DNA from 3 places in the Vibrio tarriae genome. Region 1 is predicted to be linked to each of the others. Evidence: predicted binding sites of a transcription regulator. Region 1 holds the regulator's gene; each other region holds the start of a gene.
What was found. The regulator PurR, encoded in region 1, represses purine synthesis genes. The targets are predictions, from matches to a motif close to TNANGNAAACGTTTNCNTNA.
Positions count from the first base shown of each region.

Region 1 (10,295 bases):
CGAAGCGATACTGCTCAAGCAGGCCATTGTTTGCAATATCCTGCTCGGCCAATTGCAACATTTCCGAAGAAAGATCACAGAGTGTCACTCGATGCCCAAGGCGAGCGATTTTTTGCGATACTTGCGCCAAGCCGCCACCCGCATCGAGCACGTGCAAGGGAACTTTTTGCGTGTCCAGTTGACTGAGAAGCTGCTCCAAATCTTCCCAAACAATGACTTGGCGGATCTCACCTTTGTCAGAACCGTATATATTTTTTGCAAATTTGTGGGCAATATCGTCGAAATTGCGATCTTCTGTCACAGTAGCTTGAGTTATGATAACGAACCGTGCCTGCTATTCTGTCATACGAATGGCAGGAATAAAGAGGCTTCGACTCTTTTTATACTCAAGTGCTGTTTTTTCGGACTGTTTTCTCTATGTTTGAGCTGAAAAAAATTTTTTCTTCACTGTTGATGCCTCTGCCAGCGCTGCTGATCATTGGTTTCGTGGGCCTGATGCTGATCATGTTCACGGCAAAACGTAAAACTGGCTGCCTAGTGGTGTTGTTCTCCCTCACTGGGTTATTTCTGGTTTCCTTTCAACCCGTGGCGACTCGTTTATTGATGCCACTTGAACGTACTTACACGGCATTTTTACCCGTAGAAGGTACTCTTGACTACGTGATGGTGCTCGGTAATGGCCATGTGGTTGATGATGACATCCCCCCCACCTCAGAGCTTACTCGTGCTGCGCTCATGCGCTTAACAGAAGGCATTCGTATTAGTCGTATGTATCCGGGTTCGAAACTTATCCTCTCCGGTTACGCTGGTGGTAGTGAAGTTAGCCACGCTCGGATGATGGCGCGTGTCGCTTTAGCGTTAGGTGTGCCGAAATCGGATATTATTTTGCTGGAAACCGCTAAAGATACTTGGGAAGAAGCGCGCCAAGCTGCGGCTTTCGTGCAACAAAAGCGCATGGTACTGGTCACCTCAGCAAGCCATATGAAGCGTGCGATGCGCGAATTTGAATCGGCAGGTTTAACGCCAATCCCAGCACCGACTAACTACTTAGGTCATCTCAATATTGTTCAGCCTTGGGATAAGTACATTCCTAAATCACGCTATCTTGAGCAAACCGAACAGTATTGGTACGAAACATTAGGCCTATTGTGGCAAAAACTGCGTGATACCGTTGCCGGAGATAGCAGTGAACAGGTAGGAACGCCCTCTGTCGTAGAAGAAGCTCCGACAACGCCCTAATCGCCCCAAATCATCCAACTCGTTAAAAAATAAGTAAAAAACTGGCATTTAGCCAGTTTTTTAATTTTTACAATGCAGAAAAGGATGAAGACACTTTCGAAGTTTAATCCCCAGCGAACATATAACCTTCGCCGTGAACCGTCACAAAAATTTGCGGGTTTTTTGGATCCATTTCCATCTTGGCGCGCATACGTCGAATCAACACATCAATAGTACGATCGTTTGGCGCATCCACACGGTGGCTGATCATGTTCAAAATACGTTCACGACTCAGCACCTGATTCGGATAAGAAGAAAGCGCGACTAACAACTCGTATTCCGCTTTAGTGAGCTTCACAGGCTCACCGTTACGACTTAAGGCACGGCGCTGAACATCGAACGTCCACTCACCAAAATGCACCAGTTTGTCATCTTGTTTGTCCGTATTTCTCTCTCGCTGTGCGAGGGAAATTCGCCATAATAAGTTTTTTACACGAACCTGGAGCTCACGCAAATCGACGGGTTTAGTGACATAATCGTCCGCGCCCATTTCGAGGCCAACGATTTTGTCGATACTGTCGGTGCGTCCTGTCACTAAAATAATGCCAATCTCCGACTGGCTGCGTAATTCTCGCGTCAATAACAGACCGTCTTCACCGGGCAAATTGATGTCCAGCAAAACCAGATCGATGTCATTGAGTTCTAACGCTTCTCTCATCTGCGCGCCACTTTCTGCTTCTGTTACTTGGTAACCTTCATTTTGAAAGTAACCACTTAACTTACTCCGCGTGACGAGGTCATCTTCAACCACAAGTACGTGATAGCTCATAATGCACCATTTTAAATAACTGGATGTATCGCAGGGTTATTCTATTCATATCTGTTAATAATTCGAGAAAAACCGTGAGAAATCTCACCTTTTTTTGATGCAAAGCAAACTTCATTTAACAGATTAACAACCTATTCTTTTCTTTTCACATGCTGTCACAATAAGAGTGATAGCTGTTCATGTTTATGGTTTAGACTAAGTACACATCGATTGGGAGTGCAGAAATGATACAAGAACTGAAAATCCTCAATGAAAAGCGTGCTGAAATCTATTGGTGGCTGTCGAGCCTGTTTTTTAAGGAACTGAATGAGCAAGATATCGCTCGTTATCACTCAGCAGAAATTCGCACTTTTTTAAGCGGACTCGCCGATGAGCAAAGCCTAAGCGGCGAAGTTAAAAACTTGATAGATACGCTCAACCGACTACAAGATCGTCAAGATGCGCAGTTAGAACTCGCCGCGGATTTCTGCGATCTCTTTTTGAAATCAGACCGTGATTCCGCCCTACCCTATGCCTCCGTCTATACCGATAAAGGTTTACTCAATGGCAAGCCTGCACAGCAAATGCGTGAGTTACTCAACGCACATGGGGTTAAGGTTGAAAAAAATATCAATGAGCCTGAGGATCATCTTGCCATACAGCTCGACTTTTTAGCGCATCTTGCGATCAGCGCTAACCAAATTGAGCACAGAGCACAACTGAGTTCAGCGCTACAAGCTCAGTCCGACTTCATAAGCCAACACTTACTCACTTGGCTGCCTGCCTTTGTTGAACGTTGCACTCAATTTGATGCATTCGGATTGTACTCAGCCGCCGCTCGTTTAGCGTTAGTCTTTATTAAGCAAGATCAACGCTGTATTGATGAGCTGGTTCACGACATCCATTAGTCAATACGGTTGCAGCTTAAAGTAGAATGAGGATAGACGAATTAATTGTGAAATGGCTTATAGTTTGATGAATGAATTTCGTTGCGACGGAGAGATTTGCAGTCTAAAATCCACCCGCAAACGATAAAAACGAATAAAAATGTAAACCGCTGTTTTTTAGCGGTTTTTGTTTTTTATTACTTTAGGTTTATTACTTTAGGCATAGTGATTGAAGCGCTTTACGTACGGCATAGTGTTGGACATGTGCTCGCACAGAGTGTGAAGATTCGCTCAGTCTCGCCTTACTTCTGCTGATTAAATCCACCGATGTTATTCGCTGGCAGCAGTCATCGACAGGAACACTCTATGGCTACGATTAAAGATGTGGCGCGCCTTGCGGGCGTGTCAACCACCACCGTTTCTCACGTTATCAATAAAACTCGTTTTGTGGCAGAAACCACCCAAGAGAAAGTGATGGAAGCCGTTAAGCAACTGAACTACGCGCCAAGTGCCGTAGCACGCAGCTTAAAGTGCAATACCACTCGCACGATTGGTATGTTAGTGACGCAATCTACTAACCTGTTTTTCTCGGAAGTTATCGACGGTGTGGAAAGCTACTGTTACCGTCAAGGCTATACGCTGATCCTATGTAACACAGGCGGCATCTATGAAAAGCAACGCGATTATATCCGCATGCTGGCCGAAAAACGGGTTGATGGCATTTTGGTGATGTGCTCAGACCTAACCCAAGAACTGCAAGATATGTTGGATGCGCACAAAGATATTCCAAAAGTGGTTATGGATTGGGGTCCAGAAACGTCGCACGCCGATAAAATCATCGATAACTCAGAAGAAGGCGGCTACCTCGCGACCAAATATCTCACTGACCGCGGTCACACTGAGATTGCATGTTTGAGTGGTCACTTCGTCAAAGCCGCATGCCAAGAGCGCATTCAAGGTTTCCGCCGCGCAATGGCGGAAGCTAATTTGACCGTCAATGAAGATTGGATCTTGGAAGGTAACTTTGAGTGTGATACTGCCGTTTTAGCGGCGGATAAAATCATTGCGATGGACAAGCGCCCCACGGCGGTATTCTGTTTCAACGATACGATGGCATTAGGTCTGATGAGCCGTTTGCAACAGAAAGGCATACGTATTCCAGAAGATATGTCTGTCATCGGTTACGATAATATCGAGTTAGCAGAATACTTCTCTCCACCACTGACCACAGTGCACCAACCCAAGCGTCGTGTGGGCAAGAACGCGTTTGAAATTTTGTTAGAGCGCATTAAAGATAAAGAACATGATCGCCGTATTTTCGAAATGCACCCAGAGATCGTAGAGCGCGATACGGTGAAAGACTTGACAAAATCCTAACTTTCTTGACAATTCATAACGCCTATATTTGAAACCCTGTCACATAAATATGACAAAACATATGTAGAGCGAGTATCATTAATAGCGCTTATTCTCACAATTGAAATATCAGTATGTGAGGATGAGCCAAGAATGATTAATTTTTATCAGGAAAAATGTCACGCACAGGGCAAACCATTCGAAAGAGTGGGACGCAAAGCCTCCGGCCTAAACCAGAAGACGTGGTAGGTAGCGGGGTTACCGATGGCAAAATGCATACACTATGTTGACTCATCATTGACATGGCCGATGCATGTATTTGCTAATTTTCTCGGACCTGACTTGGTGGCGTATGTAACAATACTCCGAGACTAACAGCATGGATAAACCAGTATTAAAAGATTCAATGCGGCTCTTTGAGCAGCTAGGACGTGTTAAATCTCGTTCAATGTTTGGTGGCTTTGGTATTTTCGTCGACGAAACTATGTTTGCGCTTGTGGTTAACGATACGCTGCACATCCGTGCAGATGACGCCACAATCGAAAAGTATAAACAGCAAGGTTATGAACCTTATGTTTACAAAAAACGTGGCTTCCCCGTTGTAACTAAGTACTACGCTCTACCTGAAGATTGTTGGAGTCACCCAGACTCTATCCTTAATGAAGCGCGTGCAGCACTGGAGGTCGCTAAGGCCGAACGTGAAACTCAAGCACAAGCGAAACCTGATCGTTTGAAAGATCTTCCTAACTTGCGTTTAGCAACAGAAAGAATGCTCAAAAAAGCAGGTATCGAAACCGTCGAGTCTCTTCAGACTCTTGGTTCTGTCGAAGCTTATAAAGCGGTTCAACGAACCCACACGGCAGAAGTGAGTTTAGAGCTGTTATGGGCTCTAGAAGGCGCAATCGAAGGTAAACATTGGTCGGTGATCCCACAAAATCGTCGTGATGAGCTATTAAGGCATCTCTGAGTTTCATTTTGAGTTCATCAACGCCTGTAATCATCCTGTGTTTTTACACACCCTATATTTCATAACGCGTCCAAAGTGGCGCGTTATTTTTTTGAAAGAAAAACGGCCTTTGACCTGTCTTTACTTTTAGGCTCTCTATGTATCTCCAGTAAATTCAGTTACAGACGATATACTTGAGTAATGAGCGATACTCTCATGACTTGGAGTGACAAGTCGGCGGTCACTGTGTGCACCCACATCAAACCAGAGACACTCTATGATTGGGTGAAGAAACGTAGCCCACACTGCTGAAGAGCCAAGTAAAACGGGCAATATCACGCCCCACAAACCATAAAGTAATGACTAGGTACTCGAATGTATAAAAAACTCATCATCGCCATTGTTTTGATTGCCATCGCCGCGCTCTTGGTGACGCAGTTTAGCCAATACCTAACACTAGATGTCGCGAAAGCCAAACAAGCCGAATTAGCGAATTATATTGATGCCCATTTGCTGCAAGCCGCACTGATCTATTTTGTGGTGTATGTTCTCCTAACCGCATTTTCAATCCCCGGCGCAACGGTCGTGACTTTATTGGGAGCGGCCCTATTTGGCTTTTGGTTGAGCTTACTGCTGGCTTCTTTTGCCAGTACTATTGGTGCCACTCTCGCCTTTCTCAGTAGCCGCTTCTTATTGCGAGATTGGGTGCAAGCTAAATTCGCTGATAAATTGCAGACCATCAATCAAGGTATTGAACGAGATGGCGCGTTTTATTTACTCTCTCTGCGACTGATCCCGATTTTTCCATTTTTCCTGATTAACTTAGTGATGGGGCTAACGCCTATCTCCACTTGGCGTTACTACTGGGTCAGCCAACTTGGTATGCTGCCGGGTACAGCGGTGTATCTCAATGCTGGTACTCAACTGGCGGAAATCTCAAGCTTAGGCGAAATTGTGTCGCTCCCTGTGCTCGCTTCATTCGTTTTGTTAGGCGTATTTCCGATAGTGGTGAAATGGCTCATGGGCAAAGTTCAGCAGCGTGCCACTCAATCGACGGTGAAGTAAGTCACTCTTGGTAAAAATAAGCTGGGAAGGACAATGAAAATCTACACGGCCACTCATCCGCTTGAAGCGCACATGCTGATGCAGCTTTTGCATCAGCAAGGGATAGCGTGTGAGTTGCGTGGAGAAATGCTGTTTGCGCTGCGCGGCGAGATCCCGATGGATTCCAGCAGCGCCCCTTCACTTTGGTTACAGAAACCGGAGCAACAAACCGCAGCGCAGCAAATCATCCGTGAATTTCTCAATCCCCCACCCGCCGAATGCTGGCAGTGTCCAGAGTGTGGGGAACATCATGAAGGGCAATTTTCCGCCTGCTGGCAGTGTGGTTTTAGCCAAACTGCTCAGTGAGGGATTAGCGGATTTGGCGCTGGATAAACTCGATAGAACGCTGATTAAATAGCTCAGGCTGCTCGACATTACATACATGACCGCAGTTTGGGATTTCATACAGCTCACTTTGTGCGTGGAGCGCCACCATCTCTTTCACCGGATGGATGAACATGTAATCCTTCTCTCCCATCAAATATAAGGTTGGGATCGGCAATTCGCGGTCGCGGAAATAACGCATCAGCGGATTCACCTCAGCGGTTAACGTAAACCAACGTTTAAATTCTTTCTGACAGAGCTTTTGCGCTTCACGAATAAACAGATGGCGAGACTCTTTTTGACTACGCTGCGGCATCACTATGTAAGCAAATAAGCGATACAGCCACATGTACGGGATGAGGTGCTTACTCAAATGTCCTAGCTTAACCAACACTTGCGAACGCGCATTAAGCCGTGTGACCGCGCCACCAAGCACCATAGAATTGACCCGATGCGTGGCAAGCTCAGCAAGGTTACGGACTATGATGGTACCCAGCGACATGCCCACAAAATGCGCCGACTGGATTTTCAAGTGATCAAGCACTTTGAGCACATCCAGCGTCACGGTCTTAAACGTATAGCGATTGGCAATCCAGTCTCTGAGTAACTGATTGGATTTCCCATGGCCGCGCAAATCAATCAGCAATAAATTGAAATGCTGCCGATACGCTTTGATCTGCTTGAACCATATGGATGAGCTGCCCCCCGCACCATGAACGAACACCACCCACTCCTGACTTGTCGGGTGAAGATAAGTTTTGTGAAACAGCACTTTTTCGGCAATGGCAGTCATAGGGGAAGACATTGAAACCTCTTAATTACGCAGGCCAAGACTACCATAATCTTAGTCAAGAGAATCCCCCCAGTTGTAAGAAACTGTTGAGTGAAACAGAAAAAAGGCACCTTGCGGTGCCTGAGAGATGATTCATAGACCCAAACGACTTGGAGTGGCAGCCAACACTGCTGCCGCTTCAAATCGGACGGTGATATCGTTAGCCAAATCGCGCGAGTCGATACATCTTCATATACTCTTGGGCAGACTCTTCCCAACTGAAGTTTTGCTGCATGGCACGTTGTTGCACTTTCAGCATCTCTTCTGGCTGCTGCAGATAAAACAAGAGTGCCCGCTGCATAGTGATCAATAGAGCTTCTGGCGTGGGCTCTTGGTAACCAAAGCCTGTCGCGCGCTCCGGGAATTTATCGTAATCGTTCACCGTATCTTTCAAGCCACCCACTTCACGAACAATAGGCAGAGTGCCGTAAGCCATGCTGTAAATCTGATTGAGCCCACAGGCTTCAAATTCAGAAGGCATTAAGAAGAAATCCGATCCCGCTTCAACCCAGTGCGCTAAACGCTCACTGTAGGTCTCGACAAACGCAAACTTGGCCCGATGATAATGAGCGATCTTATTCAGCCGCGCAGCGACTTCCGGCTCACCAGTACCAACAATGACCACTTGAACGTTATTTCGCAGGAACTGCTCTAAAATCGGCAACAGGTAATGAAAGCCTTTCTGATGCGTTAAACGGCAAACCATACCAAACAGAGGTACATCGGTAACCGGCAGGTGTAACTCTTCCTGCAGCGCAGTTTTACAGAGCGCTTTCCCCTTGCGCATCGAATCTGGCTCATCGCTGTAGGTTGCTGGCAGATAGTGGTCGGTTCTTGGATTCCACTCGCTGTAATCACAACCGTTGACGATACCGTGTAAATCGCGCGCTCGGCGCACAAAATCATCCACAAGCCCGTGAGCCCCAAGAGGCGTTAAAAGCTCAGCCGCATAATTAGGACTCACCGCATTCACTTTATCCGCAAAAGCGATCCCCGCCCTCAGCATGCTCACATGATCGTGACCGTATTGCAGAAATTCCATACCCGATAAATTGAGCTCAGGAATGACTTCTAACTGATGGTAGGAAAAGATCCCTTTAAAAATCGCGTTATGCACCGTCAGCACACTTTTGACTTGCTCAAAAAAGCTGTCATAGCGATAACGGGTTTTCAGCAAAAAAGGCACCAAACTCGTGTGCCAATCATTCGCATGAATGATGTCAGGCTGAATACCGAGTTTCGGCAGTACGTCCAAACACGCTGCAGAGAAAAAACCAAACCGTTCACCATTATCGGCATAGGCTTGATTATTCTCAGCATACAGCGCCGGGCGGTCAAAATAAGCAGGGCAATCAATCAGATAGATTGGCACACCGTCTAGCTCGCATTTTAAAACACGATACTGAGTGTGCGGCCAGTGTGTCAGCTCTGTTTCCAGTACTAACTCTGCATCTTCCTTTCCCGGTACTGAACGATAAGCAGGCAGCGCAATAGCTACCTGCTGATGCAACGCTTTCAACGCTTGTGGCAGCGCTTTTGCCACATCGGCCAGGCCACCACTTTTTACCAGCCCCTGTACTTCTGAAACGGTAAACCAAACGTTGAATTGTTCCATTCTAGAATCCTACCTTACTACCTTTCGCAATCACCACAATCCCTTCATCGGAAACGTGGAAACGCTTTCTGTCCATTTCCAAATCTTCACCAATGATGGTACCGGCGGCGATCTCGACATCTTTATCGATAATGGCGCGCTTAATCGTGCAGCCAGCTCCTATTTTCACGTCGCCCAAGATAACAGATTCACTGATAAAAGAGCCAGCAGCAATGTTGCTACGGAAACCCAGAACTGATTTATAAATGGTTGATCCTTGGATATAACTTCCCCCAGAGATCAAGCTATCTGTGATTTTGACTTTCTTGTCTTTGACATCCACAAACGTCGCAGGTGGCAAAGGAGGATAGTAGGTGTGCAGCGGCCAGCTGCGGTTGTATAGCGAAAATTCTGGATCTTTGTCGAGCAAGTCCATATGTGCCGACCAGTACGATTCGATGGTTCCGACATCACGCCAGTAGGTCGATTCCTTCTCTCCCTTAATTTTGTTGGTCGTGAAGTCATACACATAGACTTTACCGCGCGGGAACATTTTCGGAATGATGTCTTTGCCAAAGTCATGGCTGGACTGGTTATTTTCAGCATCTTCACGCAGTTCTTTGCTGAGCGTTTCTGCTTCGAAGATGTAGTTACCCATCGAGACCAGTGCCCACTCAGGTTCACCGGGGATCGATTTGGGATTGCTCGGTTTCTCTTCAAAACCGACCATTTTGCCGTTTTCATCCACTTCAATCACCCCAAACTGAGAGGCTTGGCTGATCGGCATACGCAGTGCAGAAACGGTCAATTCCGCTTCCATACGGCGATGAAAATCGAGCATTTGGCGAATATCCATCTTGTAGATATGGTCTGAGCCAAAAATACAGACTTGATCTGGCGCGACGATCTCAACAAAACGGAGGTTTTGATAAATCGCATCGGCAGTGCCTTCATACCAACGTTTTCCATCACGCATTTGTGCGGGAATAATGTCGATAAAACGATCCGTGATCCCAGAAAGATTCCAGCCCTTTTTCATATGAATGTATAGCGATTGCGATTTGAACTGCGTCAGAACATAAATCCGCATTAAATCGGCATTCACGAAGTTATTGAGTGCAAAGTCGATTAAACGGTAGCTTCCACCAAAAGGAACTGCCGGCTTGGTACGGGTTTCAGTCAACGGCTTCAAACGTGACCCTTCTCCTCCCGCCAAAATCATGCCT
Region 1 is NZ_CP022353.1:1,026,001-1,036,295, reverse strand. Features, by position in the region: gene cmoM (tRNA uridine 5-oxyacetic acid(34) methyltransferase CmoM) at 1-301, opposite strand, end outside; gene elyC (envelope biogenesis factor ElyC) at 418-1,239, shown strand; gene torR (two-component system response regulator TorR) at 1,343-2,047, opposite strand; gene torD (molecular chaperone TorD) at 2,272-2,934, shown strand; gene purR (HTH-type transcriptional repressor PurR) at 3,280-4,290, shown strand; cyclic di-GMP riboswitch class I at 4,449-4,535, shown strand; gene CEQ48_RS10440 (TfoX/Sxy family DNA transformation protein) at 4,649-5,236, shown strand; gene CEQ48_RS10430 (TVP38/TMEM64 family protein) at 5,591-6,280, shown strand; gene CEQ48_RS10425 (putative signal transducing protein) at 6,314-6,625, shown strand; gene CEQ48_RS10420 (alpha/beta fold hydrolase) at 6,630-7,448, opposite strand; gene glgA (glycogen synthase GlgA) at 7,636-9,090, opposite strand; gene glgC (glucose-1-phosphate adenylyltransferase) at 9,092-10,295, opposite strand, start outside.

Region 2 (10,295 bases), 1.1 Mb from region 1:
CAGCGATGAGAGTTTGCGGCTGGGTGCCAGTACTTCGCGCAGCACGCCATCGACTCGAAAACGGATCGACAGCGTTTTTTCAAAAGTTTCAATGTGAATATCTGACGCGCCTTCTTTGATCGCTTCGCCCAACATGGCATTGATCAGTTTGATGATCGGCGCATCATCTTCACTTTCTAGCAAATCTTCGTTTTGAGGCAGCTCTTCCGCCAGTGAGAAGAAGTCATCACTGTCGGCACCAATGTCTTCCATCAATTGACGCGCTTCTGAAGAATCACGCTGATAGACTTGGGTTAGCTTGCTTTCAAACTCCGCTTGAGAGAGCTCAATCAGTTGGAAAGCGTGCTTAACCACCCGCTTGGTTTCGACGAGCGCCTCCATCGACAACGGCGCTAAGTAGTAAATGCTGGCTTGGGAGAAATCCTCATTCCAATCCAGCAACAACTTAAAGCGATTGGCGAAGCTAAAGGGCAGTCGACGAATCGACTGCCGCTCAGCAGGAGAGATCACCATTTCGGTCATTGCTTGGCTTCCATCTGCTCAATAAAGGCTTGAATTTCAGGTGAATGGCGGCGGTCATCGCCAAATTTCGGCAACACAGGCACGCTAGCATCATCCAGCAGACGTAAACCTTTTTCGGCGCGGAACAGTTGCTCGGCGCGGATGTAGTTGTATTTACGTTGGGTGATGCCATCGGCCGTCATGCCATCACGAATAATGGTCGGCTTGATAAACACCATCAGGTTTTTCTTTTCCACTTGCGAGCTGGTTGAGCGGAACAGTTGACCCAGCAGAGGAATATCCCCCAGGAGCGGGACTTTCGATTCACTCTCGAGAGCTCGCTCATCAATCAAACCGCCGAGCACCAACATCTGCCCATCTTGCACCATCACAGAAGTGTTGAGCTGACGCTTAGCAAAACGCACGTCTACCGCACCATTGGCACCCAACACGTTTGAGACTTCTTGCTCAATCTTGAGCTGGACTGAGTTGCCTTCGTTGATCTGCGGCACCACTTTGAGCTTGATACCGACTTCTTTACGATCCACGGTTTGGAATGGGTTATCGTTATTGGAGCCAGCGGAAGAACCGGTAATAACAGGAACCTCTTCACCAACAATGAAGGAGGCTTCACCGTTATCCATCACCGTAATGCTGGGTGATGACAAAATATTCGAGCTGGAATCATTAGAGACCGCGTTGATTAAGGCCGTCCAGTCGCCCAGCGCGATGCTGACCGCAGCACCTTGCAAACCCGACAACGCGGATGCCAACTTCGAGTAATCGCCTTTGGTGGTGGTCTCTTCGTAGTATTTGATCTCACCCGTTTCACTATTACGGATCGGTTTTTTCTCCGTGGTGTCTTTGGCTTCTTCAAGGCCGATCATCACATTGCCAATCGACGCGCCAGTGTTGCCATATTGGATGACTGAACCACTTTCCAGCGAGCCCCACTGCACACCAAGGTTGATCCCATCGCCCTCTGCCATTTCGACAATCAGCGCTTCAATCAACACTTGCGCGCGGCGAATATCTAGCTGACCAATCACTTCCAGCATCGCATTCATAATGTCTTGCGGCGCAGTCAGCACTAACGAGTTGGTATCAGCGTGCGCGGCAATCATCACTTCATTACGTTTTGAAGTGGTCGGCTGCCCGGTGCCTTTTTCCGCTTGCAGGTTCTCAGACACCCCTTTCAGTACTTCGACCAGATCTTCGGCTTTGGCGTATTTCAAATACACCACGCGGTTATTGCCTTTGGCCGCCATCTCGACATCCAACTGATTGATCAGACGCTTGAGGCGCTCACGCACTTTCGGATCGCCAGAAATCAAAATCGAGTTGGTCCGCTCGTCTGCCACAAACTTGGGCTTTAAGAATTCAGGTGTGTTTTGCGCGTCTGTCGTTTTGTTGAGCGCTTCAACAATCCGCACCATTTCAGCAGCCGATGCATTATTAAGCTCAACCACTTCAATCTCTTTGTCACCGGCTTGGTCAACGCGACGAATAATTTCCGCTAAACGGTTCACTACCGCAGCTCGCCCCGTGATCAAAATGATGTTCGCCGGATCGTAGTGCACTACGTTACCCGCTCCTGCGTTATCAATCAGTTGGCGCAGCAAAGGGGACAACTCACGTACGGAAACGTTTTTTACCGCGACCACTTGGGTAATGACTTCATCGCCATTGGCGCGCTCTTCACCACTCAACACCGGAATGGCTGAGGTCTTTGCATCTTTCGATTTGATGACTTTCAGTACGCCATTATCCATTTCAACGACGGCGAAACCGTACACTTCGAGCACACTGAGGAAGAAACTGTAATATTGCTCTTCGTTTAAGGTATCAAAACTGCGCACATCGACTTTGCCGCGCACCGAAGGGTCGACAATGATGGTTTTCTCAAGATTGCGTCCCACAATATTGATAAATTCTTGAATGTCGGTGCCTTTAAAGCTGGCGCTAAACTCGTTTGCCATCGCTAGAGGGGAAGACAGCAAACTGCCCGCCAACAGCCATGAACTTTTTTTCAGCCAAAATTTCACTGGGAACTCCCTTGCCTCACTAAGGCGTCGTTACTCGCCTTAGCGTTAAAATTGAATATATACATCATGTTGTTGACCATCACGTTCAACGGTCAGATTCATTTCAGTCATGTCATTCATCGACTGAAATAGGGTGTTCATCACATTGGGATCGGTCAGATCTAGGCCATTCAGCGCCACTGCCATATCGCCATCTTGTAAGCCTATTGATTCAAACAGAACCGGATCTTTACCGGGACTGACGCGATAACCGAGTACTTTGTCATCGCGTTTTACCTGAGATAGGCGTACGTATTGAAAAATTTCCTGCGGATTTCGTGCGATTGCTTCACGAATTGCATCCACTTTTCCTTCAAACTGCGGCGCAGCGTTAGGTTGATTAGAAGTTGGGCGTACGGTATTGGCCACCGGAGTCGCGGAGGGGGCGGAATAGTCCAATCCTTCGAGCATCAAAGTTTCATCACGTCCTGAGTTGCTGATGATGACTCTATCTGGCATCACGGCTTTCAGCTTGGCTTGGGTACCTTCAATCACCTCATTAATGCCATACGTCGCTTGCACACCACGATTGGCGATAACAGCCAAACTTTTTTGCGCATCGTTACTCGCCACCACACCAGACAACACTAAACTCAAGCGCGTTTTCGGTGCATCCACCACCACAGGCTGTTCAACGGCGGGAGCTTCTTTCGGCTCAGTAAACACGCCAAACAGCTCGCCTTTTTGTAATACACTGATGTCGAGTGGCTGACGATCCGCTTTGAGCCCAGATAACGTGGGGCTCCAAGCCGGCACTTGCGTTTGCTCAGCCAAGATAAACCAGACCATCTTGCCCAGCGTCCAAGCCGAAGCAACCAATAAGAGTAGCGTTAACCCTTCGCTGATCGGCTTTTGCCACCGCTGAGCATTTTGGCTAATCAAACGCGGCCACGTTGCCAACGGAGGAAGTTGTTTAAATTCCATAAATTTCCACGTTAATCCTTTCTGTACTTTTACGCTTCATTTTGCGCAAATTCGCCTGTACAGATGTTTTTCAATACTTTATGCAGGCATCGCAATATAGCACAAGCCTTATTAAGAGATCCGTCTCAAACGTTAAATTGTCGACTTGCTTGAAAAACTGCCCCGCAAACACCATTGTTAATCAAGAAAATTGGCCAAAACGTAACAAGGTTAGAGAGGAAAACGGGCAATGAGTTCCAGTGCAGATGACGTAAGGCTGGATAAATGGTTGTGGGCAGCAAGATTTTACAAAACTCGCTCGCTCGCGCGAAATATGGTCGAAGGGGGCAAAGTCCACTATAATGGCCAGCGCACTAAACCCAGTAAATCGGTAGAACTTGGAGCACAGATCACGCTACGTCAGGGACATGACGAGAAAACGGTCATTATCGAAAAGATCTCAGACCAACGCCGTGGAGCACCTGAAGCACAACAGCTCTATCGTGAAACGGCTGAAAGCATCGCTAAGCGTGAGCGTAATGCCATTATGCGCCAACTCAACCCGAGTCCGGATCGACGTCCTGACAAGAAACAGCGCCGAGATCTACTCAAATTCATTCATCAGTAAATAGCCGGACAATTCCTTATGACGACACAATCAATGGCGAACAACATGCTACATCGCTATCTATTTGAAGACCTTTCTGTACGTGGTGAGTTGGTTCAACTGAACGACACTTACCAACAGATGATTTCCAGTCAGGAATACCCCACTGCCGTACAATACTTAATCGGTGAATTGCTGGTCGCCACCTCACTGTTGACAGCCACGTTGAAGTTTGAAGGATCGATCACCCTGCAACTGCAAGGCAATGGCCCAGTATCTCTGGTGGTCATCAACGGCGATAACAACCAACAAGTGCGTGGTGTCGCTCGCTGGCAAGGCGATATTGCTGATAATGCCAACCTACATGACATGCTCGGTAAAGGTCATCTGGTCATCACGATTGAACCTAAGCAAGGCGAACGCTATCAAGGTGTCGTCGGCTTGGAAGGTGACACTCTGACTGAAGTACTGGAAGGTTACTTCCTACGCTCTGAGCAACTTAAGACCCGTTTGTGGATCCGCGTTGGCGAGCATGATGGTAAAGCTTGTGCTGCTGGCATGCTGCTGCAAATCATGCCTGATGGTAAAGGTTCAGCCGACGATTTTGAGCATTTAGAGCAGTTAACTCACACTATCAAAAACGAAGAGTTGTTTGCTCTACCAGCAGAAGAGCTGCTGTATCGTCTTTACAACCAAGAGAAAGTACAACTGTTCACACCACAACCAGTCAATTTCCGTTGTGGCTGTTCACGCGAACGCAGCGCAGCCGCCATTATGACAGTCGCACGTGAAGAGATTAATGACATCCTTGCTCAAGATGGTGCCGTGGCGCTTCACTGCGATTATTGTGGCACCACCTACTCGTTCGATGCAGCGCAAGTTGCTGAATTGTATGCACCCTCATCAGCTAACGATTCAACCTTGCATTAATTCGCTACGTTTAACAAGCACGTAAAAACCGCCAAAAAGCCAGCTAAACGCTGGCTTTTTCATTATAAAAAATCAATAAAATCAACGCCAAACACAACAGTACGCCATACTTAATTTCCGCAAAGTATTAATCTTGTGCTACTGGCGCAAAGGTTTGCGTGCACGATAAAATAGCCATGCCAATATATGTGACGAGTTACCTAAAACCACAGAAACTTGGTGGGCAATATTTGAGCTGCCTCCCTGTTTTGTCTCTGGTCCGTTGCTAGCATGGTCTATAGATAACAATTACACAAATTCTTACAAAATCCCTACAAAATCCTACAAGGAGCACCTATGACCGTTATGGAACATACCAAGGCTGCACAAATCGACTTAGCCCAATATGGGATCACCGGCGTAACTGAACTGGTTCGTAACCCGAGCTATGAAATGTTATTCGCTGAAGAAACCCGTTCAGACCTCGAAGGTTATGAACGCGGTGTGGTCACTGAATTGGGTGCTGTTGCGGTTGATACTGGCATCTTCACTGGCCGCTCACCTAAAGATAAGTTTATCGTTAAAGATGATACCACCCGCGATACGCTGTGGTGGACGTCAGACAAAGCGAAAAACGACAACAAACCCATTACTCAAGGGGTCTGGAATGATCTGAAAGCCTTGGTGACCAAGCAGCTTTCAGGTAAACGCGTATTTGTATTGGATGGCTACTGTGGTGCCAACGCCGATACTCGCCTAAGTGTTCGCTTCATCACGGAAGTGGCATGGCAAGCGCACTTTGTGAAAAACATGTTCATTCGCCCAAGCGAAGAAGAGCTGGCGCACTTTAAACCAGACTTTGTCGTAATGAACGGCGCAAAATGCACTAATGCGAAGTGGAAAGAGCACGGTCTGAACTCAGAAAACTTCACTGTGTTTAACCTGACCGAGCGCATGCAGCTCATCGGCGGTACTTGGTACGGCGGCGAGATGAAAAAAGGCATGTTCGCGATGATGAACTACTTCCTGCCACTGCAAGGCATCGCCTCTATGCACTGCTCTGCCAACATGGGTAAAGCGGGTGATGTCGCGATCTTCTTCGGTCTTTCTGGTACGGGCAAAACGACCCTATCCACCGATCCAAAACGTGCGTTAATCGGTGACGATGAGCATGGCTGGGATGATGATGGCGTGTTCAATTTTGAAGGTGGCTGCTACGCAAAAACCATCAAGTTGTCGAAAGAAGCAGAGCCGGATATCTATAACGCGATCCGCCGTGATGCTTTACTGGAAAACGTGACCGTTCGTAGCGATGGCTCGATTGATTTTGATGATGGTTCAAAAACTGAGAACACCCGTGTTTCTTACCCTATCTACCACATCGATAACATCGTAAAACCGATTTCCAAAGGCGGTCATGCAACTAAAGTGATCTTCCTGTCTGCCGATGCGTTTGGCGTATTGCCTCCCGTATCCAAACTCACTCCTGAGCAAACTAAGTACCATTTCTTGTCTGGCTTTACGGCTAAACTGGCGGGTACTGAGCGTGGCATTACTGAACCTACCCCAACCTTCTCCGCCTGTTTTGGCGCAGCGTTCCTCACTCTGCACCCAACTCAATATGCAGAAGTGCTGGTAAAACGTATGGAAGCGGCGGGCGCGGAAGCGTATCTGGTCAACACAGGTTGGAACGGCAGTGGCAAACGTATCTCAATTAAAGATACGCGCGGTATCATCGATGCGATTTTGGATGGTTCGATCGAAAATGCAGAAACCAAACATATCCCAATCTTTAATCTGCAAGTGCCAACCGCACTACCCGGCGTTGATCCTATGATCCTCGACCCACGTGATACTTATGTTGACCCACTGCAGTGGGAAAGCAAAGCCAAAGACTTGGCAACACGCTTTATCAACAACTTCGACAAATACACTGATAACGCCGAAGGTAAAGCACTGGTCGCCGCGGGTCCAAAGCTCGACTAAGCACAAACTGACTGAAAAGTGATAACTGAGTAGCAAGCCCCTCTTTCGAGGGGCTTTTTTTGTTGCTGTCTCTCATGCTTTACTCCAAGCTGAGGATGAGAATACGGTACAATTTAGCAACTCAGGCTGCCAGCCACTCCGTATCTTCTGTGCTGGCAAAATTTTGATGATGGCAACGCAGGGACTATGAGAAAAATACTGGCGATTGGTGTCGCAGGCATCGCACTACTACTGATTTTAGTCTTAGCGGGATTTGGCATTATGCATACTCGCTACTTCACGCCTTCCGCACAATGGATTGTGCAGCAATTGTGGCCGGAAACGCTGCGTTTTGCCAAAATCGAATATCTTTATCCGTTTAAACTGCGCTTGAGTGGGGTGCAAATCGCCAGCGAACCCGCCATTGAATTACAGCAAATGGATTTGTGGGTGAACCCTTATGGATTACTTGAAAAAAAGCTCGAAATCGACAGTGTTTTGATTGATGGAGCTAACCTCGCCCACGGTTTACCCAATTTTACCTTGCCGGAATCTGTCCATCTCAACCAACTGGCGCTGCACAATATTGACTGGGCTGACCAAGGGATTATCGCGCGTGGCGTCAGCTTACAGATCAAGCAGCCAGTTTGGGACTCACCCCAACAGCAGTTACCGTACGGAAAAATTCAGCTCGCTGCCGACCAAATCACTATCGATGGTGAAGCATTTAACCAAGTGCTGGTTGATGCCAATTACCAAGCCCAAGACAGTACCGTGTACGGGTTTTCATTCAACTGGCACAATAGCCCCATTTCAGGACAAGCGGAACAGTATCCACAAGGCTGGTCGCTGATCAATGTGACTCTCAGTCGTCTTAACCTCAATCTCGATGAGTGGCGTCACCACTCGTTGTGGCAAAAAATTGCGCCCAGTATTTATCACATCAACAGTTTAGATCTGCTCAATAGCCAACTCACTCTCAACGGTGTGGCGTGGGAGAACCTCAATCTCTCTGTAGAAGACTATGATTTGCGGCACAGTCTCTGGCAACAGCAGCAAGCTTACCTCTCCTTGAATGCGGATTCAGCGCAGTGGCTTGCTACGCAATGGGTCGAACCGAGTGCTGAACTGACCCTTACCCCGCAAGGAATAGAGCTTGATGGGCATAGCCAAGTTTGGCAAGGCGATGTACAGGTCAAAGGCCATATCACGAAAATGAGCCTCAACCTTGCCCAATTAACCATCACTGGGGTGAAATGGATTGCAGAACAGCCGCAAGATCTCTTACCTTTCTCCCAACCGCTCCCCGCTTGGCAAAACTTGCAAATTGAGCATTTGGATATCAATAACCTACAGATGATTCAAACCGTTAATCGGCCATTTTGGCAAGCCTCGGGGCTGAATGCCGATGGAAAAAATCTGCAATGGGTGAAAGAGAGTCAATGGGGCTTTTGGCAAGGCCAACTCTCAGTGACCGCCAACAGCGCCAGCTATGCAGGCGTTCTGAGTACACAAGGTGTGCTCAATATGCGCAGTGAGCAAGGCGTATGGCAGCTTACCCGCGCCTTTCTGCCGCTTGAGCGAGGCTATGTAGAAGCACATGCAAAATGGGACTTAACCTCGCTCAGCGCCCCGTGGCAGCTCTCTCTTGATGCCGATTCTCTGCCGATAGGTCCGCTACAATCTTGGTTCAAGCTGCCGTTTGGTTTGGAAGCGCTGGCCGACATTAGCTTGACCGCGCAAGGCATAGCGGGAGATCGCACCATGCTGGCGCATTCGCTTGATGGCCAACTACAACTGAATCTGCGTCAAGGCTTACTCTCACTGCGCAGTGATAACACGCTGATCATCCAGCCTTTCGAGCTAGACGATCTCTCGGTAAGCGCCGACAGAGGACGCATAACCATCACACCAACGCCGCTTAGAGGGCCAAATTTAAACGCTCAGTTAGGGGGAAGTACCGACCTATTAGAGCCAGAGCAAGGCCAATGGCAATTGACGATCCAACAAGCGTGGGCCGATCAGTGTTTGGGGTTAAGCTGGGATTTCCAACAAGCGGAATTAGTCAGTCAAGACTGTCGCAGCGCGCCATAATGCGCTGCGAACTTGCACTGGAAGCGATGAACGCAGTCAAGCTATGACGATTTTTGCGCCACCAAGGCTTTGTAGTTCGGGATCAGCATGTAGGTCCCGATAAACTCAATCGCTTCAACCTCTCCGCTGGAGATGATAACCCGCACGACAATACGTGCTTTGCGTCCCGACTCTAAGCGATCTAAATCGCCACTTATCCCATCAAGTGAAGTCGATGCCACCGGATTTTGCACTACAGGGTGGCGATAGCGAATATGACTATCCACCAACACAATATCCCCCTGCAGATCGCGCTCGCGCATTAATAGCCACGCCATTCCCCAACCAGTCAAGGTTGCGAGGGTAAAGGCTGAGCCAGCAAATAAGGTGTTATGTGGGTTGAGATTCGGATTAAGCTGCGCGCAGCACTGGAATTGGTAGCCCGTGTATTGCTGGATCTTGATCCCCATCTTATCGCTGATCGGAATATGCTTGCCCCAGCGATCTTGCAGTTCCGTACACCACTCCGGCTTACGCAGCACATTGGCCATCGGGTCGAGGGTTTTCACCATTTGTTGATGGCGCACCGGGCCACGTTCATCGGTTAATTCCCCCCGACGCTCAAAACCATTTTTAGCATAAAACGGAATCGCATCTTCACGGGCATTACACACTAAACGCTTGGCGCCTTCTTGGCGCGCTAAGGACTCCAAAGCGACCAAAATCAAAGACCCCATACCTTTAGAGCGGCGATTGGCTTTCACCGCCATATAGCGGATCTGCCCTTCACAATCGGGGGTAATGTAGAGACGACCAATCGCCATCGGATAGCCACGGCTGTCGACAATCATCCGGTGGTGACTCATCGAATCGTATTCATCACGCTCAGAACCGATCGGCATCCGCCACGGCTCGCGCAACATTTGCCAACGAAAATGGAAGTACTTATTGAGCTGATTATCCGTGGTCGGCGTAATAAGTTTGAACATACTCAATCCCTGAACAGGTGCCTTGCCTTACGCAAGACACGCTTGGTTATTCATTTGGTAACACGAGGCAAATTAAGCCTGTAGCCAAAACGTCACTGGCCCATCATTGATCAGTGACACTTTCATATCCGCCGCAAAACGGCCGCGCTCGGTTGGCAAAATCTGGGCACACAGGTCAGAGAAATAATCATATATCCGCTCAGCCTCTTGTGGGGCAGCGCCGCGCGAAAATCCAGCACGAGTCCCTTTTTTGGTGTCAGCTGG
Region 2 is NZ_CP022353.1:2,987,478-2,997,772, reverse strand. Features, by position in the region: gene gspE (type II secretion system ATPase GspE) at 1-522, opposite strand, end outside; gene gspD (type II secretion system secretin GspD) at 519-2,546, opposite strand; gene gspC (type II secretion system protein GspC) at 2,592-3,509, opposite strand; gene hslR (ribosome-associated heat shock protein Hsp15) at 3,739-4,116, shown strand; gene hslO (Hsp33 family molecular chaperone HslO) at 4,150-5,025, shown strand; gene pckA (phosphoenolpyruvate carboxykinase (ATP)) at 5,362-6,990, shown strand; gene CEQ48_RS19635 (AsmA family protein) at 7,177-9,063, shown strand; gene CEQ48_RS19630 (bifunctional GNAT family N-acetyltransferase/hotdog fold thioesterase) at 9,105-10,031, opposite strand; gene dtd (D-aminoacyl-tRNA deacylase) at 10,104-10,295, opposite strand, start outside.
Region 2: the regulator PurR is predicted to act here: its motif matches at 5,168-5,187, upstream of pckA (phosphoenolpyruvate carboxykinase (ATP)).

Region 3 (10,295 bases), 1.2 Mb from region 1:
TTTCCCTCTCCACGACGGACGTTAGCACCCGCCGTGTGTCTCCCGGATAGTACTTACTGGTATTCGGAGTTTGCAAAGGGTTGGTAAGTCGGGATGACCCCCTAGCCTTAACAGTGCTCTACCCCCAGTAGTATTCGTCCGAGGCGCTACCTAAATAGCTTTCGGGGAGAACCAGCTATCTCCGAGTTTGATTGGCCTTTCACCCCTAGCCACAAGTCATCCGCTAATTTTTCAACATTAGTCGGTTCGGTCCTCCAGTTGATGTTACTCAACCTTCAACCTGCCCATGGCTAGATCACCCGGTTTCGGGTCTATATCCAGAGACTGAGCGCCCAGTTAAGACTCGCTTTCGCTACGGCTCCCCTATACGGTTAACCTTGCCACTGAATATAAGTCGCTGACCCATTATACAAAAGGTACGCAGTCACACCACGAAGGTGCTCCTACTGCTTGTACGTACACGGTTTCAGGTTCTATTTCACTCCCCTCACAGGGGTTCTTTTCGCCTTTCCCTCACGGTACTGGTTCACTATCGGTCAGTCAGGAGTATTTAGCCTTGGAGGATGGTCCCCCCATATTCAGACAGGATATCACGTGTCCCGCCCTACTCGATTTCACGCTCGATGAAGCGTCGGTTACGGGGCTATCACCCTGTATCGCCAAGCTTTCCAGCTTGTTCACCTACTTCACCGAGCGCTTAAGGGCTAATCCAGGTTCGCTCGCCGCTACTACCGGAATCTCGGTTGATTTCTTCTCCTCGGGGTACTTAGATGTTTCAGTTCCCCCGGTTTGCTCTGTTAACCTATGGATTCAGTTAACAGTAACTGCTTATGCAGTTGGGTTTCCCCATTCGGAAATCGCAGACTCAAACGGCTCTTACTGCCTTATCTGCGCTTATCGCAAGTTAGTACGTCCTTCATCGCCTCTGACTGCCCAGGCATCCACCGTGTACGCTTAGTCACTTAACCATACAACCCGAAGGAGTTTCGGGTTGTTGTTTAAACAACCTAAGTTGTCTCGCGTTTAATTTACATGAGTGCGAGACAGATTTTGCCGGACTCAAATTTTGAACAAGACCGAAGTCTTATTCGATACCAAGCACACTTGAATGTGTTGTTGGTGTTTATCTTTCGATAAACATTGAGAACTTTACAAACAACAATAATTTGTTGTTTTGTCAGCTTTCCAAATTGTTAAAGAGCAAGATTTTCTGATGAAAACCATTTTTAAACATTCTCAGCGAAAACGCTTAAAGATGGTGGAGCTATGCGGGATCGAACCGCAGACCTCTTGCATGCCATGCAAGCGCTCTCCCAGCTGAGCTATAGCCCCACTTAATGCTCAAATCTAAACCGAATCAATCTGTGTGGACACTCATCACGATAACCATCGTGTAAGGAGGTGATCCAGCGCCAGGTTCCCCTAGCGCTACCTTGTTACGACTTCACCCCAGTCATGAACCACAAAGTGGCAAGCGTCCTCCCGAAGGTTAAACTACCTGCTTCTTTTGCAGCCCACTCCCATGGTGTGACGGGCGGTGTGTACAAGGCCCGGGAACGTATTCACCGCAACATTCTGATTTGCGATTACTAGCGATTCCGACTTCATGGAGTCGAGTTGCAGACTCCAATCCGGACTACGACGTACTTTGTGAGATTCGCTCCACCTCGCGGTATCGCTGCCCTCTGTATACGCCATTGTAGCACGTGTGTAGCCCTACTCGTAAGGGCCATGATGACTTGACGTCGTCCCCACCTTCCTCCGGTTTATCACCGGCAGTCTCCCTGGAGTTCCCACCATTACGTGCTGGCAAACAAGGATAAGGGTTGCGCTCGTTGCGGGACTTAACCCAACATTTCACAACACGAGCTGACGACAGCCATGCAGCACCTGTCTCAGAGCTCCCGAAGGCACTCCAGCGTCTCCGCTAGATTCTCTGGATGTCAAGAGTAGGTAAGGTTCTTCGCGTTGCATCGAATTAAACCACATGCTCCACCGCTTGTGCGGGCCCCCGTCAATTCATTTGAGTTTTAATCTTGCGACCGTACTCCCCAGGCGGTCTACTTAACGCGTTAGCTCCGAAAGCCACGACTCTAGGTCACAACCTCCAAGTAGACATCGTTTACGGCGTGGACTACCAGGGTATCTAATCCTGTTTGCTCCCCACGCTTTCGCATCTGAGTGTCAGTATCTGTCCAGGGGGCCGCCTTCGCCACCGGTATTCCTTCAGATCTCTACGCATTTCACCGCTACACCTGAAATTCTACCCCCCTCTACAGTACTCTAGCTTGTCAGTTTCAAATGCGATTCCTAGGTTGAGCCCAGGGCTTTCACATCTGACTTAACAAACCACCTGCATGCGCTTTACGCCCAGTAATTCCGATTAACGCTTGCACCCTCCGTATTACCGCGGCTGCTGGCACGGAGTTAGCCGGTGCTTCTTCTGTAGGTAACGTCAAATGATTAAGGTATTAACTTAACCACCTTCCTCCCTACTGAAAGTACTTTACAACCCGAAGGCCTTCTTCATACACGCGGCATGGCTGCATCAGGCTTGCGCCCATTGTGCAATATTCCCCACTGCTGCCTCCCGTAGGAGTCTGGACCGTGTCTCAGTTCCAGTGTGGCTGATCATCCTCTCAGACCAGCTAGGGATCGTCGCCTTGGTGAGCCCTTACCTCACCAACTAGCTAATCCCACCTGGGCATATCCGGTAGCGCAAGGCCCGAAGGTCCCCTGCTTTGCTCTTGCGAGGTTATGCGGTATTAGCCATCGTTTCCAATGGTTATCCCCCTCTACCGGGCAATTTCCCAGGCATTACTCACCCGTCCGCCGCTCGCCACCCAAGGAACAAGTTCCTCTGTGCTGCCGCTCGACTTGCATGTGTTAGGCCTGCCGCCAGCGTTCAATCTGAGCCATGATCAAACTCTTCAATTAAAAGTTTTTTTGAAGCTTTCGCTTCGGCTCAATGAATACTGATTACATTCTTTGCTTAATAAAAAGCGAAGTAATGTTGAATTGACTGTGCTGAATGATTGCTCATTCAAATGGTCACTCAGTTCATTGATAAATCTTTTTTGATTATCATCAACGAGTGCCCACACAGATTGATTGGTTTATATTGTTAAAGAGCGCTCTTCTTAGCGGTCTGCTTCAGAAGAGGCGGCCATTTTAGCGAGATAAACTGTTGTGTCAAACACTTTTTTCAGTTTATTTTCGTTGGCGATTTCGCCACCTAAAACACCGAACTGAATCACTGCTAACGCTTACTGCGTCTGCCGTGTCAGTGAGGGCGGATTATAGAGAACCTAGTTATATTGGCAAGTACTTTTTAGAAGTTTTTTAAAGTTTTCGAGCACTTGGTGATGTTTTAGGCAGAACAGGCTATTTGTTAATGATTAAGCCATCTACTATACCTACCACTTGCTTATAAAAGGGTGAAATGATGAGTTCAATTCGTAGCTACAAAGGCATAGTGCCCAAGCTTGGTGAAGGGGTTTATATAGATAGCAGTGCTGTGCTTGTGGGTGATATAGAACTGGGCGACGATGCCAGTATTTGGCCTTTAGTGGCAGCACGGGGCGATGTTAACCATATTCGGATTGGTAAACGCACCAATATTCAAGATGGTTCGGTACTGCATGTCACTCACAAAAATGCCGAAAACCCGAATGGGTATCCGTTATGCATTGGGGATGATGTGACCATTGGCCATAAGGTTATGCTACACGGCTGCACCATTCATGATCGAGTTCTCGTCGGCATGGGGTCTATCGTGTTGGATGGTGCGGTGATTGAAAATGATATCATGATCGGTGCAGGAAGTTTAGTTCCGCCCGGGAAAAGGCTCGAAAGTGGCTTTCTGTACATGGGTAGCCCGGTCAAGCAAGCACGTCCTCTCAATGATAAGGAGCGTGCTTTTCTCGTTAAATCGTCCAGTAATTATGTTCAGAGTAAGAATGACTATCTGAATGACGTTAAAACCGTTCGCGAGTGATCTCAATTTGGCCTAGAGAGTTAAACATTTCGTTTTCAATCGCCTGTTCGGCGAGTTCCTCTAGGTCAAAACGCCACTCACTGAATGCCGTCATCACGTGTTGCGATTCTGCTAAAGCTTCACCTGAGAGCTCTTGTAGAACTTGTCGCGCCACAAGACATTCGATTAATGCTCCGTTTTGCTGAGCAAAAAATACAACGGCTTGTTTTGCCTCATCCCAATGCTGTAAATCGGGAAACAAGATGGATTGGTTCATAGCGCACCTTCTAGATTTTTACGCAGTTCACGCAAAATTTGTTTCGTGCCCGGACGTAAACCACGCCATAGCATAAAACTTTCAGCCGCTTGTCCCACTAACATGCCTAAGCCATCGATCACTTGCGCGCAGCCATGTTGTCGCGCCCATTGATTAAACACGGTATAGCCTTTGCCATACATCATGTCATAGCAGACGGAGCGAGATGAAAAGATCACCGGATCAATCACGGGCAATTCACCATCGAGACTGGCAGAGGTCGAGTTGATGATCACATCATAACTTTGTTTAAGCTGTTCGAACGCTTGCGCCTTTACCTCACCATAAGCGGCCACAAGCTCAGCCAACTGCTCCGCTTTCGCAAAGGTACGATTCGTGACGGTAATAGAGGCGGGCTGCTGATCTAATAACGGCTTGAGCACGCCACGCGCCGCACCACCGGCACCAATCAACAAAATCGTCGCGCCTTTCAGTAGCACTTGCTGCGCGAGTAGATCTTGCACTAAGCCTTCACCATCGGTGTTGTCTCCGAGTATTTCGCCATCATCCAGCTTTTTTAACGTGTTTACCGCACCGGCTAAACGCGCGCGTTCCGTTAAGCGATCGGCAAAGCGGTACGCCTCCTCTTTAAATGGCACGGTAACATTACAACCTCGTCCACCTTGCGCAAAAAAATGTTTCGCCGCCTCAGTAAACCCATCCACTGGCGTGCACTGTGCGGTATAGATCATGGACTGCTGGGTTTGTCGTGCAAACAGCGTATGAATAAAGGGGGATTTACTGTGATTAATGGGGTTACCAAAAACGGCATACTGATCGATTTGAGAAGCCATATCCTTGCCTAAACAATCAAAAGGGTCACTTGCGCGACCCTATCACTCAGAACGTTGCCTGTCACCATTCACGCGGAACTAAAAACTCGCTTAGCTTGGCTTCTGGTGTTCCAGCTTGCGGTTGATATGCGTATTCCCAACGCGCTAACGGAGGCATCGACATCAAGATTGATTCGGTACGCCCACCGGTTTGCAGGCCAAACAGCGTGCCGCGATCCAACACCAAGTTAAATTCAACGTATCGACCGCGACGATAGAGTTGAAATTGGCGCTCGCGCTCTGTAAAGGGCGTGTTTTTGCGTTTTTCGACAATCGGCACATAAGCTTGGGTATAACCTTCGCCGACCGCCTGCATATAAGCGAAACATTGCTCGAATGGCCATTCATTGAGATCATCAAAAAACAATCCACCGATGCCGCGTGTTTCATTGCGGTGTGGTAAATAGAAGTAGCGATCACACCATGCTTTATGCTCGTTATAGATTTCTGCCCCAAAAGGTGCGCAGAGCTGTTTGGCGGTTTGATGCCAGTGCTGCCCATCCTCAACAAAGGGATAAAACGGCGTAAGGTCAAAACCACCACCAAACCACCAGATCGGATCTTCGCCCTCTTTTTCAGCAATAAAAAAGCGCACATTGGCATGAGAGGTCGGGACATACGGATTTTTCGGGTGCATGACCAGAGAAACTCCCATAGCTTCAAAGCGGCGACCGGCCAATTCTGGACGATGGGCCGTCGCAGAGGCGGGCATCTGCTCACCAAATACATGGGAAAAGTTCACGCCACCTTGTTCGAAAACAGCGCCCTCACGCATGACTCGCGTACGACCACCACCACCCAGTTTCTCACCCGGTTCACGCTGCCACGCATCTTCGATAAATTGCGCTTGGCCATCTGTGGCTTCCAATTGTTGGCAAATCTTATCTTGTAGCTGCAGTAAAAAGTGCTTCACTGCTTGTTTATCGACTATCGACTCCACATTCTCTCCTGCGCAGGGTTATCCCTGTCTTAACACTTGTAAGCTGCGAGCATCACGAATTTCGCTCGGTCCATGACGGCCACTGGTCTTCCCTTCTACTACAACCGCAATCTGATTGCCTAGCTGAACCATGACTTCTTGTCGAGTTACGCACGCGGGCTGGCCACTTAGATTAGCACTGGTTGAAGTCAGTGGCTTCCCAAAGGCGAGACATAACTTCTGAACGATCGGATGATCCGAAACACGCACGGCAACGGTATCAAACTGACCACGAACCCAGCTTGGCGTATCACCGCTGGCTGGCATGACCCAAGTCAGTGGCGCGGGCCATGAAGCAAGCACTTGTGTCAGTTGATCTGCGGTTAATTGCGTTTCATCGACATAAGGGCGCAACTGCGCATAGCTAGCGGCAATTAAGATCACCCCTTTTTCCACGGGGCGCTGCTTGATCGCCAATAAGCGCAGCATAGCGGTTTGGTTATCCGGATCACACCCCAAACCAAACACTCCTTCGGTTGGATAGGCAATAACGCAACCTTTGCGCAGCGCATCCACCGCCTGTTGTAGATTCTCCACCAGAGCCACTCCTCTTTCATTTGTGCTCAGTGTACAAATCGTGGAGCAATTGACCAGTTCTTCTCATCAACCAGAAAAAGCAAACGTTTGCTTGAGAAAAAAATCCCCGTATAATGCGCCGCAAGCGGGCTTGCTTGCCCAATAAATAACACTGAAGGAGTTTGAGATGACAGTCGGTATTATCATGGGTTCCAAGTCAGACTGGCCAACCATGAAACACGCAGCAGAGATGCTTGACCAGTTTGGTGTGGCTTACGAGACCAAAGTGGTTTCTGCGCACCGTACTCCTCATCTTTTGGCCGACTACGCCTCTAGCGCCAAAGAACGCGGTTTACAAGTGATCATCGCTGGAGCGGGCGGTGCTGCGCATCTTCCCGGAATGACCGCCGCATTCACTAGCTTGCCAGTGTTAGGCGTGCCCGTTCAATCTCGCGCTCTGTCAGGGCTCGACTCGTTATACTCCATTGTGCAGATGCCAAAAGGCATTGCGGTGGGTACGCTCGCCATTGGTGAAGCTGGTGCCGCGAATGCAGGATTACTTGCCGCGCAAATCATCGGCATTCACAACCCAGCAGTGATGAGTAAAGTGGAAGCTTTCCGCGCTAAGCAGACTCAATCTGTGTTGGATAACCCAAACCCGGCTGAGGAGTAACAGATGCGTGTGTTGGTTCTCGGCGCTGGTCAGCTGGCGCGCATGATGTCGCTCGCCGGAGCACCGCTCAATATTGAAACGATCGCTTTTGATGTGGGTAGCGAAAACATTGTGCACCCCTTAACGCAAACTGTGCTTGGGCATGGCTTGGAGCAAGCGATTGAACAAGTCGATGTGATCACCGCTGAGTTTGAACACATTCCTCATCCGATCCTCGATCTCTGTGCACACAGTGGCAAACTTTACCCAAGTTCTGAAGCTATCAAAGCTGGCGGCGATCGTCGCTTAGAAAAAGCCTTGCTGGATCGCGCCCAAGTGGCGAATGCACGTTATGCGATGATCCGCAGCCGAGACGACCTAACCTCAGCCATCGCCGAGATTGGATTGCCTATGGTGCTGAAAAGTGCACTCGGAGGCTACGATGGAAAAGGCCAATGGCGCTTGAAAGAACCAACGCAGATCGAATCGGTTTGGCAAGAACTTGCGCAATATCTGGCAGCCAACCCTGAACAAGCAATTGTGGCAGAAGAATTTGTCGCTTTTGATCGCGAAGTGTCACTAGTCGGTGCACGTAACCTAGTCGGCGATGTTGTGGTGTATCCTTTAGCGGAGAACGTTCATACCCAAGGTGTGTTGAGCCTTTCTACCGCCATTGATGCTCCTGCGCTGCAAACTCAAGCGGAAGCCATGTTTAAAGCGGTGGCCGAGCAGCTCAATTATGTCGGTGTATTAGCGCTGGAGTTTTTTGAAGTACAAGGCCAATTACTGGTCAATGAAATCGCACCACGCGTACACAATTCTGGTCACTGGACTCAACAAGGCGCAGAAACCTGTCAGTTTGAAAACCACTTACGCGCAGTGTGCGGCTTGCCGCTGGGTAGCACCAAACTGGTTCGTGAAACCGCGATGATCAATATTCTCGGTGAAGACCAACTGCCCGCAGAAGTATTGGCGATGGAAGGCTGCCACGTACATTGGTACGGCAAAGCCAAACGCCCAGGACGCAAAATGGGGCATATCAATGTGACCGCTGATTACAGTGGTGAGTTACAGCGCAAACTGTGCCAATTAGCGGCCGTGTTAGATGAGAAGGCTTTTCCTGCCGTACACGCAGTAGCAAAGGAAATTCTGCCTTAATCCATACCTCACTAATGCAATAAAGCCGCGTCTAACGCGGCTTTAACTCTTTATGCGATGAGCATGATGAAGCTAGCATTCCTGAATATGCCCACATTGACGATTAGCACATTGATAGCGCATGCCTGCTGCACTTTTCTTTTCCATCATCACCGTAAAGCCACACTGAGCACAAGCCTGAGCAATCGGTTTACTATTTAAAGCAAATTTACATTTAGGATACGCATCACACGCATAAAACAGTTTACCGAAGCGAGATTTGCGTTCGATAAGGTGGCCTTTACCGCATTCCGGGCAAAGGATATCTGGCGATGTTTCCTCTTGCGAAGGGAAATCCATCGACTCGATATGATGGCACTGCGGGTAGTGGCTACAGCCAATAAACATCCCGTAACGACCTTGGCGCAGCACCAGTTCATGTCCACATTCAGGGCAAGGCACACCGAGTTCTTTGATGATATGCCCATCATTTTGATGCAGAGGTTTGATGTAGTCACACTCTGGATACGCGGTGCAACCTAAAAAAGGGCCATGTTTGCCGTGGCGCAGTTGTAATGCTGCGCCACATTGCGGACAAGGGGAAGATTGCAGCGCATGCTCATGAGCGGCAAACAGTTGCGGGTCAATTTTACGACTCATAGACACATCACACGCTTAATGCAAAATGCCTTGTTCTTTGCTGTACAGCAGCTCTTCCATCAATGTGTAAGCATTTTCATTACCCGGGACATTGAACAGCACCATCAGGATGATCCATTTCAGGTCATCAAGCTCAAACTCATCGGTTTCTAATCCCATGACACGGTCAATCACCATTTCACGCGTTTCTGGGGTCAGCACATTGATGTGTTCAAGAAACAGCAGGAAACCACGCGATTCGAGATCCAGTCGTTCAATCTCTTCCGGCGCGTAAATACGCATTGAAGTGGGTGCACTTTTCGCAATGGCGGTTTGTGCATCGGTTTGTTGCAAAGCCGCCAGCTCTTCCAACCAGTGGAGGGCCTTGTAGATGTCTTTTTGGTGAAACCCAGCACGCAGCAGTTCATCTTCCAACTGGTCCTGATCCACTTGCAAATCTGCATCGCTATGGACGTAGGTTTCGAACAGATACATCAAAATATCCATCATCATAGCTAGCCTCTCCCCTTTCTAATATAGCCACCAGGTACTGCAACCACATGCCCAAGGAGCTCAAGCTCCAAGAGCTGCATCATGATATCTTGCACCGGTATCTGGGTCCGGCTTGCGAGAATATCAATAGGTGTAGCTTCTATTCCTACGTTAGCTAACAGCTCGGGAAATGGCAATTCTTCATCGCCCTGTACAGCAGAAAAAAGTGTTGCTTGATAAGGAGCTTGTTCAGAGAGTGACCAAGTCAGCGCATTTTTGAGCTCTTGATGAATTTGTTGCACACTTTGCACCAAACAAGCGCCTTGGCGAATCAATTGATTGCTACCTTGGCTGGCGGCATTAAAAATTGATCCGGGAACCACAAAGACCTCACGCCCTTGCTCAGCCGCGTAGCGTGCGGTGATGAGTGAACCGCTTTTCTCCGCCGCTTCTACCACTACAACGCCCAGCGATAAGCCGCTGATAATCCGGTTACGGCGCGGGAAATGATCAGCTTTAGGAGGCGTGTGAGGAGCAAACTCAGAAACCAAGGCCCCTTGGGCGATGATCCGCTCCGCTAACCCTTGATGCTGCTTTGGGTAAACCTTTGCCAGTCCTGAGCCTAATACTGCCACGGTTTGCCCTTGTGCTTGCAAAGCGCCATCGTGCGCATAGCCATCAATACCAAGCGCTAAACCACTGGCGACCACTAAACCCGACTGCGCGAGCTCAGAGGCAAATTGGCGAGCGATCTG
Region 3 is NZ_CP022353.1:2,851,379-2,861,673, reverse strand. Features, by position in the region: rRNA gene CEQ48_RS18960 (23S ribosomal RNA) at 1-968, opposite strand, end outside; tRNA gene CEQ48_RS18955 (tRNA-Ala) at 1,257-1,332, opposite strand; rRNA gene CEQ48_RS18950 (16S ribosomal RNA) at 1,395-2,937, opposite strand; gene CEQ48_RS18935 (gamma carbonic anhydrase family protein) at 3,446-3,997, shown strand; gene CEQ48_RS18930 (DUF1488 family protein) at 3,978-4,253, opposite strand; gene aroE (shikimate dehydrogenase) at 4,250-5,086, opposite strand; gene hemF (oxygen-dependent coproporphyrinogen oxidase) at 5,148-6,065, opposite strand; gene tsaC (L-threonylcarbamoyladenylate synthase type 1 TsaC) at 6,084-6,641, opposite strand; gene purE (5-(carboxyamino)imidazole ribonucleotide mutase) at 6,808-7,293, shown strand; gene CEQ48_RS18905 (5-(carboxyamino)imidazole ribonucleotide synthase) at 7,297-8,430, shown strand; gene CEQ48_RS18900 (DNA topoisomerase family protein) at 8,503-9,069, opposite strand; gene CEQ48_RS18895 (DUF494 family protein) at 9,085-9,561, opposite strand; gene dprA (DNA-processing protein DprA) at 9,564-10,295, opposite strand, start outside.
Region 3: the regulator PurR is predicted to act here: its motif matches at 6,717-6,736, upstream of purE (5-(carboxyamino)imidazole ribonucleotide mutase).